Aquitalea magnusonii: one gene and its partners. The protein of the gene in region 1 interacts with the protein of each later gene in a pairwise test. Links are inferred from orthologs where the notes say so. Each region holds a gene or a part of one and is shown on either strand. Other genes may lie near its edges.

Region 1 (6,064 bases):
GTACCACCGCAATGGCAGCCAGGACAGCAGCTTTACCTCCACCCGGCAAGAACAGGCGCAAGGCGGCATCGTCCTGGTGCAAAAGCTGCTGAACCAGGATGAAGAAACGGTAGGCATGGTGGTGGGGGTACTGGACAAGCGCTTTTTCCAGGCAGAAGTGGCCAAGCTGCCGGTGGGGCGCTTTGGTGAAATCATGGTGCTGGACCAGCGCCAGATCCTGCAAGCCAGTTGGCCGGCCCAGACCAGCGAGCCGGATCAGCCACTTAATGAGCTGCAAAGTACCGAAATACTGGAGCGTTACGACAACTACCTGCAGTTCCGCGCCAATTCGATTCTGGATCAGGAACCCAGGCTCTACAGTTCACGCATGATGGATGGCTTTCCCTTCCGCGTGGTGGTGGGCATTGCCGAACGCGACTTCACCCGTGCTTATCATGACAAGGCCAGCATGGCGGTGCTGGCCTGGCTGTTTACCGCCGCACTGACCCTGATCACGCTGCGCAGTCATCTGGGCAATATCCGGCAAAACCGCCTGCTGTCTGCCAGCGCCGCGCGCATTCGCGAAAGCGAAGAACTGGCGCGGCTGACACTGGATACCGCCCCGGTGGCCCTGATTCTGGTGGCCACCGAAACCATGCGCATCCTGCGCGCCAATGCCCCGGCGCGGGACATGCTGCGGATTCCTTCAGCCCCGCCGCGCAGCGATGGCCAGCCTGCCATTCTGGATCTGCCACTGCATCTGGAACCGGTAAGCGACTGGCTGCAAGCCGGCGAAGCGATATCCAATCGCGAAACCGAACTGAAGCGGGAAGACCAGAGCACGCTGTGGGCAATTGTATCGGTTGAACTGATGCCACATCAGCAAATTCCGGCCGCCTTGATTGCGCTGTACGATATTTCACAGCGCAAGGCGCTGGAAAACGAGCTGGAAGAAAAAAACCGCCTGCTCAACGAAATGGCCATTACCGATCCGCTCACCCGGCTGTGCAATCGGCGTCATGCCGACCAGGTACTGAAAGAAGAGCTGCAGCGCTGCGAACGCTACAGCCAGCCGATGTCGGTGGCGGTGTTCGACATCGACCACTTCAAGCAATTCAACGACAGCTTCGGCCACCAGGCTGGTGACAATGTACTGCTGGCCGTGGCCAATGCCCTGAGCGACTGCACACGCAGCACCGATGTCTGCGCCCGCATCGGCGGCGAGGAATTTCTGGTGATTTTCCCCTGTACCCGCCTGCGGGATGCGGAAAAAGTGATGGCACGGGTACAGCAGGTACTGGCAGCAACGGTATTTCCGTTTACCGAAGACAAGGTCACCTTCAGCGGCGGCATTACCGACTGGCGCCCCGGCGACAGCCCATCGGGCATGCTGAACCGTGCCGACAAGCTGCTGTATCAAGCCAAGATGGCCGGGCGCGACCTGATGCTCAGCGATGGCAACAGCGAGTAAGACCGCGCTACTTGGCTGACAGTGCCTGCGCCAGCAAGCGCAGCATGGCTGCCGTTGCCCCCCAGATGGTGTAGTGCTGCCACTGCATGGCCAGATACTGACCACGCATGCCGTCACGCTCATAACTGTGCTTCTCGTACTGGCGCGCATCCAGTGCCAGCGCCAGCGGCACCTCGAACACCTCGGCCACCTCGCCAGGCTCCGGCCGCAACAGTAGCGGGGGCTGCAGCATGGCCACCACCGGCGTGACAACAAAATCGGTGATGGTGACATACTGCGGCAGCGTACCCAGCACCGTCACGCCATCCGTCGCCAGGCCGATTTCCTCCTGCGCTTCGCGCAAGGCAGCGGCAATCACCGAACTGTCCTCGGCATCCACCTTGCCGCCGGGAAAACTCACCTGCCCGGCATGGGTGGACAGCGACTCTGTCCGGCGCGTGAGCAACACGGTGGGGCCGCTGTCATGCCACACCAGCGGCACCAACACAGCCGCCGGGCGCTGTTTCGCGCCAGCCACCCGCCAGGGAATGTCCCCGGCACGTCCATCAAACTCGAACCCTGCCAGACGCTGGCGTATCCAGGCCTGGGCCTCCACCATTTCAGCCGGCCACATGGCTGTCATCCTTGTTTTGATTGCGGGCCAATCTTGGGCAGGGCCAGCTCGCTCCAATGGGCAAACAGGCGAATGGCCAGGCCAAGCACAAACAACAACTGCAGCATCCAACTGCTTACCCAGGTCAACTGGTCCAACACAAACAAAGTACCAGCTACCAGTATGGACACGGTGCCGTAAAAATCCTTGTGCAGAATGAAGGGAATATCATTCACCATCATGTCACGCACCACACCGCCCCCCACGGCGGTAATGAAACCCAGCAATACCACGCCAAAGGCATTCAGATCGTACATCAGCCCTACCTGGGCGCCGGTGATGCTGAACGCCACCAGCCCCAGCGAATCGGCAATGATGAACAGGCGCGCCAGCGTGCGGCTCTGGCGACGATGCAACCGCAACAATGCCGATAGCAGCAGCGTGGCCGCGATGATGGCCAGACTGGTGTAATTGAAGAACACCAGCGGCACCCGCGCCACCAGTACATCGCGCAGAATGCCACCACCAATGGCGGTGAGCAGTGCCACCACCACGATGCCCAGCAAGTCCAGTTGCTTGCGCACTCCGATCAGATAGCCTGAAAAGGCAAATGCAACAGTACCGATGGCGGAAAAGACTTCCATCTGGAAAAAACGACTACTGAATTCCATCTTGCGGGTCATACCAAGAAAAACGCCAGACCTGCTCAGGTCCGGCGTCGGGTTCATCCATTGCATCCCGAAGACGGGATCAGATCCTTGCCGCCTGTCAGCGGCGCATGGAGTCGAAGAAAGCCAGGTTGGACTTGGTGGCCTTGATCTTGTCCTGGAGGAATTCCATCGCCTCGATGTCATCCATCGGGTACAGCAGCTTGCGCAGTACCCAGATACGCTGCAATTGGTCTTGCGGCACCAGCAGCTCTTCACGGCGCGTGCCGGAACGGTTGATGTTGAGGGCCGGGAAAATGCGCTTTTCCGCCATGCGGCGTTCCAGATGGATTTCGCAGTTGCCGGTACCCTTGAATTCTTCGTAGATCACATCATCCATGCGGCTGCCGGTATCCACCAGCGCCGTGGCGATGATGGTGAGACTGCCACCCTCTTCCACATTACGTGCCGCACCAAAGAAACGCTTGGGGCGTTGCAGGGCGTTGGCGTCCACACCACCGGTCAGTACCTTGCCCGAAGCCGGCACCACGGTGTTGTAGGCACGGGCCAGACGGGTGATGGAGTCCAGCAGGATGACCACATCCTTTTTGTGCTCGACCAGGCGCTTGGCCTTTTCGATCACCATTTCGGCTACCTGCACATGGCGGGTGGCCGGCTCGTCGAAGGTGGAGGATACAACCTCGCCCTTCACCGAGCGCTGCATTTCGGTCACTTCTTCCGGACGTTCGTCAATCAGCAGCACAATCATCACCGCTTCTGGATGATTGGCGATGATGGCATGCGCGATATGCTGCAGCATCACGGTTTTACCGGATTTCGGCGGTGCCACCAGCAGGGCGCGCTGGCCTTTGCCGATGGGCGAAATCAGGTCGATGATGCGACCGGTAATGTTTTCTTCGGCACGAATGTCACGCTCAAGCTTGAACTGTTCGGTCGGGAACAGCGGCGTGAGGTTTTCAAACAGGATCTTGTGTTTGGAGTTCTCCGGCGGCTCGCCATTGACCTTGTCCACCTTCACCAGCGCGAAGTAGCGTTCGCCATCCTTGGGCGTACGGATCTCGCCTTCGATGGAGTCGCCGGTATGCAGATTGAAACGACGGATCTGCGACGGGCTGACATAGATGTCATCCGGACCAGCCAGATACGAGGTATCCGGGCTGCGCAGGAAACCGAAACCGTCCGGCAGCACTTCCAGGGTGCCCTCGCCGAAGATGCTTTCGCCTTTTTTGGCCTGGTTTTTCAGAAGCGCAAAGATGAGATCTTGCTTGCGCAGGCGGTTAGCGCCCTCGATCTCGTTGGAAATAGCCATTTCCACGAGCTGGGATACATGAAGGTGTTTGAGATCAGATAAATGCATAGCGGCCGTTGGTCGACTCGTAAAGATTGAGCAGAACGCTGTTCGTGGGGTGTGGATGCGGATACGAAACAGGCGACTGATGCGCCGCCTGCTTGAAGAAGTTCAGGTGAGAATAGACGCTTTAGATGTGGCTGTCAATGAAGGCGGCCAGCTGGCTCTTGGCCAGTGCGCCCACCTTGGTGGCCGCTACCTGGCCATCCTTGAAAATCATCAGCGTCGGAATGCCGCGGATGCCGAATTTCGGCGGGGTCAGTTCGTTCTGGTCGATGTTCAGCTTGGCCACTTTCAGACGACCGGCGTATTCCTTGGCCACTTCGTCCAGGATGGGGGCGATCATCTTGCAAGGACCACACCATTCAGCCCAGTAGTCGACCAGAACCGGCACATCGGCCTTCAGGACGTCTTGTTCAAAGGAGTCGTCGGTTACATGCAGGATAAGATCGCTCATGGCTTCCTCTAGTATTCGGGGTGGTTTGCAGTGTCGTTAGCCGCTGATGGTAACAACTGACTGACTGTGGGGCAACCGCTGCCTAGCGGCAGTTGCGGCTTTTGCAAGCCCGGCTTGCAAGTAGGGTTGGCACTTGCCGATGTTGCTGGAAAATTCCGGTTTGTGCCAAGCGGTATTCACAGAGAATGGGGAGCAGCTGCGCCATTTTCAAGAGCCTGGCAGCGCCGCTGCCAGCAATTGGCGGGTATAGGGCTGCTGCGGCTTGTCAAATACCTGTGCAGTCACCCCCTGCTCCACCACCCGGCCGGCCTGCAGCACCAGCACCCGGTGGGCCACCGCGCGGATGACCGCCAGATCATGGCTGATGAACAGGTAGCTCAGGCCGTACTTGCGTTGCAGGCTGCGCAATAATTGCAGCACCTGCTTTTGCAAGGTGGCATCCAGCGCGCTGGTCGGTTCGTCCAGCAAGATGAGTTTCGGCTTGAGAATCAAGGCACGGGCAATGGCAATGCGCTGGCGCTGGCCGCCGGAAAACTCGTGCGGATAGCGTTCCATCATTTCGTGATGCAGGCCAACCTCGGTCAGGGTGGCTATCACCTGCTGGCGTACCTGCGCGGCACTTAAACCCGGCTGGTGCAAGGCCAGGCCCTCCGCGACGATCTGCCCCACCGTCATGCGTGGCGACAGCGAGGAAAACGGGTCCTGGAACACCACCTGGAAATCCTTGCGGGCATGGCGCAGGCGACGGCCACGCAAGTCCTGCAGTGCCATGTCGTCCAGCCTGATCTGGCCTTGGCTGGGCAAGAGGCGCAGCAATGCATGCCCCAGCGTGGTCTTGCCGGAGCCGGACTCACCGACAATGCCCAGCGTTTGCCCTGCCGGGACATCCAGCGATACCTGCTGCACCACCGGCACCAACCGCTGGCTGAACCAACCTGCCTTGCGGCGATAGCTGACGGTGATGTCCCTGGCCTGCAGCCGTAGCGGCAGCGCGGCCGACTCCTGCACTTCGGCGTCCAGGATGCCTGGCCGACTAGCCAACAGTTCGGCGGTATAAGGATGAGCCGGGTGGCTGAACACCTGCACCACCTTGCCGCTTTCCACCACCAGGCCGCCACGCATCACCACCACCTTGTCGGCAAAGCGCCGCACCAGGTTGAGGTCGTGGGTGATGAACAGCACCGCCATGCCCATCTCCTGCTGCAATTCATCCAGCAATTGCAGGATTTGCGCCTGCACCGTCACATCCAGTGCGGTGGTGGGTTCATCGGCAATCAACAGACGCGGCTGACACGCCAGCGCCATGGCAATCATCGCGCGCTGGCGCTGGCCACCGGACAGCTGGAAGGGGTAGCTGTCGATCTTCTCGGCGGCATCCTGGATACCGGTACGCAGCAACAGGCGAATGGCCTCGGCCCGTGCTTCACGCGCCGTCAGCCCCAGGTGCAGGGTGAGGGTTTCGCCAATTTGCCGGCCTATGGTGAACAGCGGATTGAGCGCATGCATGGGCTCCTGAAAAATCATGGCGATGTCGCGGCCACGGATTTGC
Region 2 (6,043 bases), 560 kb from region 1 along the record:
ACTGTCCTCTGCCATGTCTGGCGGAGTGGGCGCGCTGTTTCTGGGCTTCGGGGCCAAACTGGCGGCAGCCAGCCTGAACTGAACAATTGAAATTGACTGAGCGATAACATGCCGAAACGTACCGACCTCAAGAGTATTCTCATCATCGGCGCTGGCCCCATTGTGATTGGCCAGGCCTGCGAGTTTGACTACTCCGGCGCCCAGGCCTGCAAGGCCCTGCGTGAAGAAGGTTACAAAGTCATCCTGGTGAACTCCAATCCGGCCACCATCATGACTGACCCGAACATGGCCGATGTCACCTACATCGAACCCATCACCTGGCCGGTTCTGGAAAAAATCATTGCCAAGGAACGCCCGGACGCCATCTTGCCCACCATGGGCGGTCAGACCGCACTGAACTGTGCGCTGGACCTGGCCAAGCACGGCGTGCTGGAAAAGTACAATGTCGAGCTGATCGGTGCCACCGAAGACGCCATCGACAAGGCGGAAGACCGTGGCCGCTTCAAGGAAGCCATGGCCAAGATCGGCCTGTCCTGCCCGTTGTCCTTCGTCTGCCACACCATGGAAGAGTCGCTGGAAGCGCAATCCAAGGTGGGCTTCCCCACGCTGATCCGTCCGTCCTTCACCATGGGCGGCTCCGGTGGCGGCATCGCCTACAACAAGGAAGAATTCCTGGCGATCTGCGAGCGCGGTTTTGAAGCGTCCCCCACCCATGAACTGCTGATCGAGCAGTCCGTACTCGGCTGGAAAGAGTACGAAATGGAAGTGGTACGCGACAAGAAAGACAACTGCATCATCATCTGCTCCATCGAGAACTTCGACCCGATGGGCGTACACACCGGTGACTCCATCACCGTGGCCCCGGCACAGACCCTCACCGACAAGGAATACCAGATCATGCGTAATGCATCGATCGCGGTACTCCGTGAAATCGGCGTGGACACCGGCGGTTCCAACGTGCAGTTCGCCACCAACCCGGTGAACGGTGAAATGATCGTGATCGAGATGAACCCGCGTGTATCGCGTTCCTCGGCACTGGCCTCCAAGGCCACCGGTTTCCCGATTGCCAAGGTCGCTGCCAAGCTGGCCGTGGGTTACACCCTGGACGAGCTGAAGAACGACATCACCGGCGGTGCCACCCCGGCTTCGTTCGAACCGTCCATCGACTACGTGGTCACCAAGATTCCGCGTTTCGCCTTCGAAAAATTCCCGCAGGCCGATAACCGTCTGACCACCCAGATGAAGTCGGTGGGCGAAGTGATGGCCATGGGCCGCACCCTGCAGGAATCCATGCACAAGGCGCTGCGTGGCCTGGAAACCGGCCTGTCCGGCTTCAACCCGGTCACCACCAACGAAGAAACCATCCGTCACGAAGTCAGCACCCCGGGACCGGAACGTATCCTGTACGTGGCCGATGCCTTCCGCGTGGGCATGAGCCGTGACGACGTGTTTGCGCTGAGCAAGATCGACCCGTGGTTCCTGGCCCAGATCGAAGACATCGTGGGCGAAGAAAAAGCCCTGGCCGGCCGCAAGGTGGAAGAACTGGGCTTTGACGAACTGCGTCGCCTGAAGCGCAAGGGCTTCTCCGACCGTCGTCTGGGCGAGCTGCTGAATACCGACCAGGCTGCCGTGCGTGCCAAGCGCTGGGCGCTGGGCCTGCATCCGGTGTACAAGCGAGTGGATACCTGCGCGGCCGAGTTCGCCACCTCCACCGCCTACATGTACTCCAGCTACGAAGAAGAGTGCGAAGCCAAGCCCACCGACCGCAAGAAGGTGATGGTGCTGGGTGGCGGCCCCAACCGTATCGGTCAGGGTATCGAATTCGACTACTGCTGCGTGCATGCTGCGCTGGCGCTGCGCGAATCCGGCTTCGAGACCATCATGGTCAACTGCAACCCGGAAACCGTATCGACCGACTACGACACGTCCGACCGTCTGTACTTCGAACCGCTGACGCTGGAAGACGTGCTGGAAATCTGCCGCATCGAAAAACCGTTCGGCGTGATCGTACAGTACGGCGGCCAGACCCCGCTGAAACTGGCACGTGCACTGGAAGCCAATGGCGTGTCCATCATCGGCACCTCGCCGGACATGATCGACGCTGCCGAAGACCGCGAGCGCTTCCAGAAGCTGCTGAACGAACTGGGCCTGAAACAGCCGCCGAACCGCACCGCCCGCACTCCGGCCGACGCGATGAAGCTGGCCGAGGAAATCGGCTATCCGCTGGTGGTGCGTCCGTCCTACGTACTGGGCGGCCGCGCGATGGAAATCGTGCACGAACCGGCCGATCTGGAACGCTATATGCGCGAAGCGGTGAAGGTGTCCAACGACAGCCCGGTGCTGCTGGACCGCTTCCTGAACGACGCCATCGAAGTGGACGTGGATTGCATCTCCGACGGCAAGGACGTGGTCATCGGCGGCATTATGCAGCATATCGAACAGGCTGGTGTCCACTCCGGTGACTCCGCTTGCTCGCTGCCGCCGTACAGCCTCTTCCCGGCCGTACAGGACGAAATCCGTCGCCAGACCGAAGCCATGGCGCGTGCGCTGAACGTGGTCGGCCTGATGAACGTGCAGTTTGCTATCCCGGGCGACACCATCTTCGTGCTGGAAGTAAACCCGCGTGCCTCGCGTACCGTACCGTTTGTGTCCAAGGTAACTGGCGCTCCACTGGCCAAGATTGCCGCCCGTGCCATGGCCGGCATCAGTCTGGCCGAGCAGGGCTTCACCAAGGAAGTGATTCCGCCGTACTACGCCGTGAAGGAAGCCGTATTCCCCTTCATCAAGTTCCCGGGCGTAGACACCATCCTCGGACCGGAAATGAAGTCCACCGGCGAAGTGATGGGCGTGGGCAAGAGCTTTGCCGAAGCCTTCGTCAAGAGCCAGTTGGCCGCCGGCGACAAGCTGCCGCGCACCGGCAAGGTGTTCCTGTCGGTACGTCAGTCCGACAAGAACGGCGCGGTTGACGTAGCACGCGAACTGCAACGCCTGGGCTTTGGCGTCTGCGCAACGCGCGGTACCGCCAAGACCCTGGCCGAAGCCGGCATCGTGGTACAGGTGGTCAACAAGGTGAACGAAGGCCGTCCGCACATCGTCGACATGATCAAGAACGGCGAAATCGACGTGCTGGTCAATACCGTGGACGAAAAACGTCAGGCCATCCAGGACAGCCACTCCATCCGCCGCAGCGCCCTGCAGGCGCGCATTCCGCAGTACACCACCCTGGCCGGTGCCAAGGCAGTGTGCGTGGGCATGGCCCATGTGGAAGAGTTTGATGTCTACAGCGTTCAGGAACTGCACGCCTCCATCAAGCCTTGATGTGGTGGACTGTCGGAATATGACGGCAAGTTGTGCGTTGAAGCTTTGAACCGCGGACGATTTGCCGTTACAATCCAGACATTGAACTGCAACAGCCAAGCCGCCGTCTCGTACGGCGGCTTGTGTTTTTGATGACGGCGGGGGTACCGCCTCAGGAGAGCACCCGAATGAACAAAGTCCCGTTGACGCTGCGTGGCGCCGAACTTCTCAAAGAAGAACTGCAACGCCTGAAGAGCGTGGAGCGCCCGGCGGTGATCGAAGCGATTGCCGAGGCACGGTCGCATGGCGATCTGTCCGAAAATGCAGAATACGATGCTGCCAAAGAGCGCCAAGGCTTCGTTGAAGGCCGTATTGCCGAACTGGAAGGCAAGATTTCCAATGCCATGATCATCAACCCGGCCGAGCTGGACGCGGATGGCCGCGTGGTGTTTGGTGCCACCGTCGAGCTGATGGATCTGGAAACCGAAGACCAGGTGACCTACCAGATCGTGGGCGACGATGAAGCCGACATCAAGCTGTGCAAGGTGTCGGTCAATTCGCCGATTGCCCGTGCGCTGATCGGCAAGGAAAGCGGCGACGTGGCCGAAGTGGTGGCCCCGGGCGGCATTCGCGAATACGAAGTGCTGGACGTCAAATACATCTAAGCAGACAAACCAAACGCGCGCTTTCGCGCGTTTTTGCTGTGGAGTCAGGGAGCGCGCATGGACGGATTGCGAGCAATAGCCAGAACCTTCTGGATCGGTGGCCTGTGGGTGATCGGCATCATCGTCGCCCCGGTCTTGTTCCGCTCACTGGACACGGTAACGGCCGGCATGGTTGCCGGCAAACTGTTTGCCGCCATTGCCTGGGTGGGCTTGGTGTGCGGTGTATTCCTGCTGGTGGATGCGGTATGGCGCAATGGCGTGCGTGGCATGAAGGAAGCCAGCTTCTGGCTGATTGTCGGCATGCTGCTGTGTACCGTGATCAACCATTTTGCCGTCACCCCCATCATCGCGGCGCTCAAATTACAGATGAACCACGCGGCAGAAGGCCTGTTTGGCGGCGGTTTCGCTACCTGGCATGCCATTTCCAGCCTGATCTATCTGGTACAGAGCCTGATGGGGCTGGCCTACATCCTGCGGCGCGATTGAGTGTGCGGTGCATGCACGCTGGTGGCCACAAGCCCGCTTAGGGCAAAATAAAAGCGGTGGCAAGCCACCGCTTTTGCTATACCGCCCAAGGGCAGTATCAGGATTGGGAGGCGATCTTCAGCGCCTTCTTGTTCTTGGGCAGGACAATGCGCTGCTTGTCGCTGGGGCGCCACAGCACCAGCAATTTGCCGATATGCTGTACCGGTGCCGCGCCCAGCTCATCGCAAATCTGCTCGTACAGAGCAATGCGTGCAGCACGGTCATCACCCTGCACGCGGATCTTGATCAGCTCGTGTGCATCCAGGCTGATGGCGATTTCGCGCAGTACGGAGTCGCTCAGGCCGTTGTTGCCGATCATCACGACCGGGCTGAGAGTCTGAGCCAGGCCCTTGAGGTGCTGGCGCTGGAATGGTTGCAGTTCGATTTTCATTGGACAGGCTTGGTTTCAAAGCAAAACGGGATTCTACTAGAGTTTGGCGCATAGCCCAAACTCTGGTCACAAACAGACTGAAAAACAACAGGATAGCCTGCATGGCTGTGCTGTGTGGAATGGGCAGGAAGCAACTCATGGCAAGAAGTACCAGCAGCAATACCTGGCTGCGCGAACATGTTAACGATCAGTATGTGCAGATGGCCAAGAAAGATGGCTACCGGGCGCGGGCAGCGTACAAGCTGCTGGAAATCAACGAAAAAGACAAACTGATCCGTCCGGGGACGGTGCTGGCCGACCTGGGTAGCGCCCCCGGTAGCTGGTCGCAAGTGGCGGCGCGTATCGTCGGCCCGCAAGGCAAGGTGTTTGCGCTGGATATCTTGCCGATGAATCCGATTGCCGACGTTGATTTCATTCAGGGTGACTTTCGCGAGGACGAAGTGCTGGCCGAGTTTGTCGATCTGCTGGATGGTCGTGCACTAGACCTTGTAATTTCCGACATGGCACCCAATATTTCCGGAATGAGTGCCATGGATCAGGCCAGAAGTTTTCTGCTGTGTGAACTGGCGCTCGAATTTGCCCGTGATCACCTGAAACCCGGGGGCTGTTTTCTCGTCAAAGTGTTTCAGGGCAGTGATTTCCAGCCCTATCTGCAGTCAATGCGGGATCTGTTTGACGAGGTAGTTACCCGCAAACCCAAGGCCTCGCGTGATCGCTCCAGCGAAATTTACCTGCTGGGCAAGGGCCGACGCTGACATACGCCCCCCCGGGGTTTACAATTCATACCAATGAAATACGCAACCGCAAAGTCAGGGCACAGAGGAGTCCGCTACTCGTGAACAATATCGGCAAAAACATCGCCATCTGGGTGATCATCGGTCTGGTACTGATGACTGTATTCAATCAGTTCAACAAACGCCAGGATGCCCAGAACCAGATCGAGTACTCGCAATTCATCAGCGATGTCGAATCCGGCAAGGTGCAGTCCCTGAGCATTGAGGGCCATCCGCTGCGTGGCCAGTGGCTGAAGGGCAAGCGTACCGATGGTTCGGCTTTTGCCACCTATGCGCCCTATGATCCGCAACTGGTCGAAGACCTGATCAAGAACAACGTCCGCTTCTCCGCCAAGCCGGAAGAAGAACCGTCCATGCTGATGAGCATCTTC
Region 3 (6,146 bases), 4.0 Mb from region 1 along the record:
GACTGCGCTTGCGCACGCTGACCCGCCCGGACCTGCTGCAAAGTGTGGTGGAGTTGGCTGCCCGCGAGCTGAGCCAGCCACGTTTTGCCCAGGCCGTATTGGACAGAGAGCGTAAACGGGCGATCGATGGCTTGCAGCAAAGACAGGAAGACGCCGGTGCCATGGCCGACATCATGCTGCGTCAGCGCATGTATGGCGCGCATCCTTATGGCAAGCCCGCATTTGTCACCGTGCAAAGTTTGCAGGCAATCCAGCGCGATGATCTGCTGGCGTTCTGGCGTCAGCATTACCGTAGCAACACGGCAGTGGTCTCCATCGTGGGCGATATCAGTCGTCCGGATGCCGAGCAACTGGTGAATCGCTTGTTAAAGGATTTGCCGCTGGAAGATGCCGCTTTGCCTGCCATTCCGGCAGTAAGCGTGATGCCGGCTGCTGCCCCGCTCCGCTTGTCACGGCCAGGCAGTCAGACGCATATCATGCTGGGCATGCCGGTATTGACCCGCGATGATCCGGACTACTACGCACTGCTTGTCGGCAACTACATCCTGGGTGGCGGTGGATTCGATTCTCGCCTGATGCAGGAACTGCGCAACAAGCGTGGACTTACCTACGGGGTGAGCAGCCATTTCACGCCACTGCAGCAGGCCGGACCTTTTGTCATTGCGCTGGCAACGCGCAATGCCGAAGCTGCTGCCGCCTTGCAGGCAACACGTGAGGTACTCGCCACATATATAAAGAGCGGACCAAGCGAGGCTGAACTGGCGCAGGCCAAGGCCAACATCATCGGTGGCTTTCCATTGCGCTACGACAGCAATGGCAAGTTGCTCCCCTATCTGGCCACCATGGGACAGTACCATCTGCCGCTGACTTATCTGCAGGACTACCCGAAGGCGGTAGCTGCACTCACCAGCAAGCAGATTCGTGATGCCTGGCTGCGACGGATTGATCCGCAGCAACTGCAGATTGTGACGGTAGGCGCTACACCTTAGCCGGCAAACTGCTTGCGATGCAGCATGCTAGGCGGGAAAAGAGTAAACTCTCGCCCTTGTGTTTTCAGCCTAAGTACCATGAATCAGCAGCGAAACAAAGTCCGTATCATTGGTGGCCAGTATCGCCGCCGCCTGTTGCCCTTCCCGGATGCGGAAGGACTGCGGCCCACGCCGGATCGGGTAAGGGAAACCGTTTTCAACTGGCTGGGGCAGGAACTGTATGGCAAACGCTGTCTGGACCTGTTTGCCGGTAGCGGTGCGCTGGGGTTTGAAGCGGCATCGCGTGAAGCCTCCCGTGTGGTCATGGTGGAGAAATCACGCAAGGTAGTCGAGTCACTCAAGGCAAATCGTCAGTTGCTATCGGCCATGCATATCGATGTTGTCGCCATGGACGCGCTGCACTACGTGAAAAGCTGCCGCGAACAATTTGACGTCATCTTTCTGGATCCTCCCTATGATTCGACATTGCTGCAGCAGGTGCTGCCCGTGCTGGCGGAACTGCTGACGGCAGAAGGCGTGGTTTACTTCGAGGCCAGACACTGGCCTGAAAGTCTGGCCGGCTGGGATGTCATCAAACAGGACAAGGCAGCATCCGTGCATTACGCACTGGTGCGTCCGCTGCAACAAGAATCGCTGTAATACGCCTGCAGGTCGCCGCATAAAGATATAACGGGGCGAACTTGCGACCGTGGCAGGCGGATGACAGAATCAATACTGTGAATACTTGAGGAAATTACTATGTCTCTCATGATTACCGACGAATGCATCAACTGCGACGTCTGTGAACCGGAATGCCCGAACAACGCCATTTCCCAGGGCGAAGAGATCTATCAGATCGACCCCAACCTGTGTACCCAGTGCGTTGGGCATTATGACGAACCGCAATGCCAGCAAGTCTGTCCGGTGGATTGCATCCCGCTGGATCCGGCCCATCCGGAAACCCAGGAACAGTTGCATGCAAAATATCTGCAGATCTCCGGCAAGGCCTGATCAAGGCTAAGTGCTTGATGCAAAAAGCAGAGCCCCGCCCAGTGCGGGGCTTTGTGCATTTTCCGGCAAAAATAATTAAAAAAATTGCGCTACAGGTGTTGACGACAGAAACGGGTATCTATACTATTCGGGTCTCTCAGGGGGGGTTACCCCAGCGGTCAACGGGTCCGGACTGTAAATCCGGCGGCTCAGCCTTCGAAGGTTCGAATCCTTCTCCCCCCACCAGAATTATTTACGTCTTGGCGGCGTGTAGTATGAAAGCCGTTTAGTTGTTGCAGGCGGGTGTAGCTCAATGGTAGAGCAGAAGCCTTCCAAGCTTACGACGAGGGTTCGATTCCCTTCACCCGCTCCAAGCGTTAATGCCTGTTAAGGGCCCATGTAGCTCAGGGGTAGAGCACTCCCTTGGTAAGGGAGAGGTCGGCAGTTCAATTCTGCCCATGGGCACCACCAAATTTGTTTGTAGTGACTCATTTCAGGAAATTTTGCCATGGCTAAGGAAAAGTTCGAGCGGACCAAACCGCACGTAAACGTCGGCACCATCGGTCACGTTGACCATGGTAAGACCACCCTGACCGCAGCGATCACCACCATTCTGTCCAAGAAGTTCGGTGGCGAAGCCAAGGACTACTCCCAGATCGACAGCGCGCCGGAAGAAAAGGCACGTGGTATTACCATTAATACCGCACACGTAGAATACGAAACCGAGTCCCGTCACTACGCTCACGTAGACTGCCCGGGTCACGCCGACTACGTTAAGAACATGATTACCGGTGCTGCCCAGATGGACGGCGCAATCCTGGTGTGCTCCGCAGCTGACGGCCCGATGCCGCAAACCCGCGAACACATCCTGCTGTCCCGTCAGGTTGGCGTACCGTACATCATCGTTTACCTGAACAAGGCTGACCTGGTTGACGACGCTGAACTGCTGGAACTGGTTGAAATGGAAGTGCGCGATCTGCTGTCTTCCTACGACTTCCCGGGCGACGACACTCCGGTAGTAATCGGTTCCGCTCGTCTGGCACTGGAAGGCGACCAATCCGAAATGGGCGAACCGTCCATCTTCCGTCTGGCTGCTGCACTGGACTCCTACATCCCGACGCCGGAACGTGCTGTTGACAAGCCGTTCCTGCTGCCGATCGAAGACGTATTCTCCATCTCCGGTCGTGGTACTGTAGTAACCGGTCGTGTAGAGCGCGGTATCGTCAAAGTTGGTGAAGAACTGGAAATCGTAGGCCTGAAGGCAACTGCGAAGACCACCTGCACCGGCGTTGAAATGTTCCGCAAGCTGCTGGACCAAGGCCAGGCTGGTGACAACGTAGGCGTACTGCTGCGTGGTACCAAGCGTGAAGACGTAGAACGTGGCCAAGTACTGGCCAAGCCGGGCACCATCACCCCGCACACCAAGTTTGGCGCATCCGTATACGTGCTGAGCAAGGATGAAGGCGGTCGCCACACCCCGTTCTTCGCCAACTACCGTCCGCAGTTCTACTTCCGTACAACCGACGTGACCGGTGCTGTAAGCCTGGCCGAAGGCGTGGAAATGGTAATGCCGGGTGACAACGTAGAAATCACCGTAGAACTGATCGCCCCGATCGCTATGGAAGAAGGTCTGCGTTTCGCGATCCGTGAAGGTGGCCGTACTGTTGGCGCCGGCGTGGTAGCAAAGATCATTGCTTGATTAATAGGTTTATAGGCCAGTAGCTCAATTGGTAGAGTATCGGTCTCCAAAACCGAGGGTTGGGGGTTCGAGACCCTCCTGGCCTGCCAATTAAGACCAGCCGGCGCTTGTGCGCCGGTTGGTCTTTTGTCGCATACGCGCAGAGAACATTCCGCACATGGAAATGCAAGATAAACTCAAACTGGCCTTGGCCGGTCTGCTGGTGGTTGCCGGTGTTGTTGGCTTCTACATGATTCCCGAAGATCAGGGTGTGTTGCGCGCTCTGGCATTCATTGTTGGTGTTGTGCTGGCGGCGGGTGCTGTCTGGCTGTCAGTGCCGGGCAAGGAGTTTGTTGCCTATGCCAATGATTCGCTTGTGGAGGCGCGCAAGGTCGTATGGCCTACCCGCAAGGAAGCTATGCAAATGACCGGCTTGGTTTTCGTCTTCGTTCTGGTGCTGGCCCTGTTCATGTGGATGGTGGACTCGGGTCTGTCCTGGTTGTTCTACGATGTAATTCTTGGTCGAGGTAGATAATGGCAAAGCGCTGGTACGTTGTGCACGCTTATTCCGGTTTTGAGAAAAGTGTGCAGAAGGCGCTACGTGAGCGCATCGAACGTTCCGAGGTAGCGGATCTGTTTGGCCAGATTCTCGTTCCGGTGGAAGAAGTGGTGGATATCAAGAACGGTCGCCGCTCCATTACCGAACGCAAGTTCTTCCCTGGCTATGTTCTGGTCGAGATGGATATGACCGACGATACCTGGCACCTGGTGAAGAGTACGCCTAAGGTGACTGGTTTTGTTGGTGGTACTGCCAATCGCCCGGCGCCGATTTCCAAGAAGGAAGTCGATGCCATCATGCAGCAAATGCAAGAAGGCGTGGAAAAGCCGAAGCCGAAGGTATTGTTTGAAGTGGGTGAAAAGGTTCGCGTCATTGACGGTCCTTTCAATGACTTCAACGGCTCTGTTGATGAAGTTAACTACGAGCGTAACAAGCTGCGTGTGTCGGTGCAGATTTTCGGTCGCGACACGCCGGTTGAGCTGGATTTCAGTCAGGTAGAAAAGCTGTAATTTTACTTGGCAGCTAGTTTGTAAGCGTATATACTGTTGCGCTTTCGTCCGGGAAGCGAGTACACGCTCGCGCTATACCCATTTTAGGAGTTTTAATCGTGGCAAAGAAAATTGTCGGCTATGTAAAGCTGCAAGTGCCCGCTGGTAAGGCCAACCCGTCTCCTCCGATCGGTCCGGCCCTGGGTCAGCGTGGTCTGAACATTATGGAATTCTGCAAGGCGTTCAACGCCCAGACTCAAGGCATCGAGCCGGGTCTGCCGATTCCGGTTGTGATCACTGCTTATGCAGACAAGTCCTTCACCTTCATCATGAAGACGCCGCCGGCGACCATTCTGCTGAAGAAGGCTGCTGGTATCAAGTCCGGTTCCGCCAAGCCGCATACCGATAAGGTTGGCAAGGTAAGCCGTGCTCAGCTGGAAGAAATCGCCAAGACCAAGCAGCCGGATCTGACCGCTGCTGATCTGGACGCTGCTGTTCGCACCATCGCCGGCTCCGCCCGTTCGATGGGTCTTGAAGTGGAGGGTGTGTAAATGGCCAAGATTTCCAAGCGCCTGCAAACCCTGAAGGCAACTGTTGATCGCAACAAGCTGTACGCTGTTGAAGAAGCAATTGCTCTGGTTAAGTCCGCTGCTACCGCCAAGTTTGACGAGTCCATCGATGTGGCCGTTAATCTGGGTGTTGATCCGCGTAAATCCGACCAGGTTGTACGTGGCTCCGTAGTTCTGCCGCGTGGTACCGGTAAGTCCGTACGCGTTGCTGTATTTGCTCAAGGTGCCAACGCCGAAGCCGCCAAGGCTGCCGGTGCTGAAGTTGTCGGTTTCGACGACCTGGCCGAGCAAGTAAAAGCTGGCAACCTGGACTTCGACGTGGTGATTGCCTCCCCGGATGCAATGCGCGTTGTTGGTCAGCTGGGTCAAATCCTCGGCCCGCGTGGCCTGATGCCGAACCCGAAGGTTGGTACTGTTACCCCGAACGTTGCCGAAGCGGTTAAAAACGCTAAGGCCGGTCAGGTTCAATACCGTACCGACAAGGCTGGTATCATTCACGCCACCATCGGCCGTGCTTCCTTCGAAGCCGAAGCTCTGCGTGAAAACTTTACCGCTCTGGTAGATGCCCTGGTGAAAGCCAAGCCGGCCGCTGCCAAGGGTGTGTATCTGAAAAAGATCGCCGTATCCAGCACCATGGGTATTGGCGCTCGTGTAGATACCAGCTCCGTCAGCGCTTAAGTTGATGTGAGTGCGGCGAGGTGGCGTGCCACCTTGCCACTGGCTTTGGGCTGGCAGGCTTGCCTGCCAGATTGTCAAAGACCGTAGGAGCCGCAAGGCTTAATCGCAAGTCACTGCCCGGTGGCCTGCATCCTGCGCAGATGGTGTACCCGAAAGTAGGCTTCTGAAGAGTTCAGGGCTCATGTAGCTCAGGGGTAGAGCACTCCCTTGGTAAGG

Evidence for each region.
Region 2: the proteins of rho (region 1) and DLM_RS00510 interact in binary tests that used the Escherichia coli proteins (3 or more experiments, as listed by UniProt). The link is inferred for Aquitalea magnusonii from one-to-one orthologs.
Region 3: the proteins of rho (region 1) and nusG interact in binary tests that used the Escherichia coli proteins (3 or more experiments, as listed by UniProt). The link is inferred for Aquitalea magnusonii from one-to-one orthologs.

What each region holds. Positions count from the first base shown.
Region 1 is NZ_AP018823.1:653,908-659,971, reverse strand. The notes cover bases 1,940-4,791. They hold rho (transcription termination factor Rho), read right to left. Parts: upstream 4,068-4,791; coding sequence 2,811-4,067; downstream 1,940-2,810. Other genes in these bases: DLM_RS03145 (ABC transporter ATP-binding protein), read right to left, coding at 4,723-4,791; trxA (thioredoxin TrxA), read right to left, coding at 4,189-4,515; DLM_RS03160 (trimeric intracellular cation channel family protein), read right to left, coding at 2,069-2,713; DLM_RS03165 (CoA pyrophosphatase), read right to left, coding at 1,940-2,063. In the rest of the region: DLM_RS03170 (sensor domain-containing diguanylate cyclase), read left to right, coding at 1-1,450; more of DLM_RS03165, read right to left, coding at 1,458-1,939; more of DLM_RS03145, read right to left, coding at 4,792-6,064. UniProt on the Escherichia coli protein: Facilitates transcription termination by a mechanism that involves Rho binding to the nascent RNA, activation of Rho's RNA-dependent ATPase activity, and release of the mRNA from the DNA template.
Region 2 is NZ_AP018823.1:93,412-99,454, forward strand. Bases 3,213-6,043 are described here. They hold DLM_RS00510 (YhbY family RNA-binding protein), read right to left. Parts: upstream 4,879-6,043; coding sequence 4,546-4,878; downstream 3,213-4,545. Other genes in these bases: carB (carbamoyl-phosphate synthase large subunit), read left to right, coding at 3,213-3,318; greA (transcription elongation factor GreA), read left to right, coding at 3,486-3,962; DLM_RS00505 (DUF4149 domain-containing protein), read left to right, coding at 4,020-4,448; DLM_RS00515 (RlmE family RNA methyltransferase), read left to right, coding at 4,998-5,633; ftsH (ATP-dependent zinc metalloprotease FtsH), read left to right, coding at 5,714-6,043. In the rest of the region: leucine efflux protein LeuE, read left to right, coding at 1-82; more of carB, read left to right, coding at 109-3,212.
Region 3 is NZ_AP018823.1:4,662,997-4,669,142, forward strand. What follows is about bases 3,004-5,937. They hold nusG (transcription termination/antitermination protein NusG), read left to right. Parts: upstream 3,004-4,170; coding sequence 4,171-4,704; downstream 4,705-5,937. Other genes in these bases: tuf (elongation factor Tu), read left to right, coding at 3,004-3,657; secE (preprotein translocase subunit SecE), read left to right, coding at 3,815-4,171; rplK (50S ribosomal protein L11), read left to right, coding at 4,803-5,234; rplA (50S ribosomal protein L1), read left to right, coding at 5,235-5,930. In the rest of the region: DLM_RS21930 (M16 family metallopeptidase), read left to right, coding at 1-989; 16S rRNA (guanine(966)-N(2))-methyltransferase RsmD, read left to right, coding at 1,068-1,628; DLM_RS21940 (YfhL family 4Fe-4S dicluster ferredoxin), read left to right, coding at 1,728-1,979; more of tuf, read left to right, coding at 2,467-3,003. UniProt on the Escherichia coli protein: Part of the processive rRNA transcription and antitermination complex (rrnTAC). The complex forms an RNA-chaperone ring around the RNA exit tunnel of RNA polymerase (RNAP).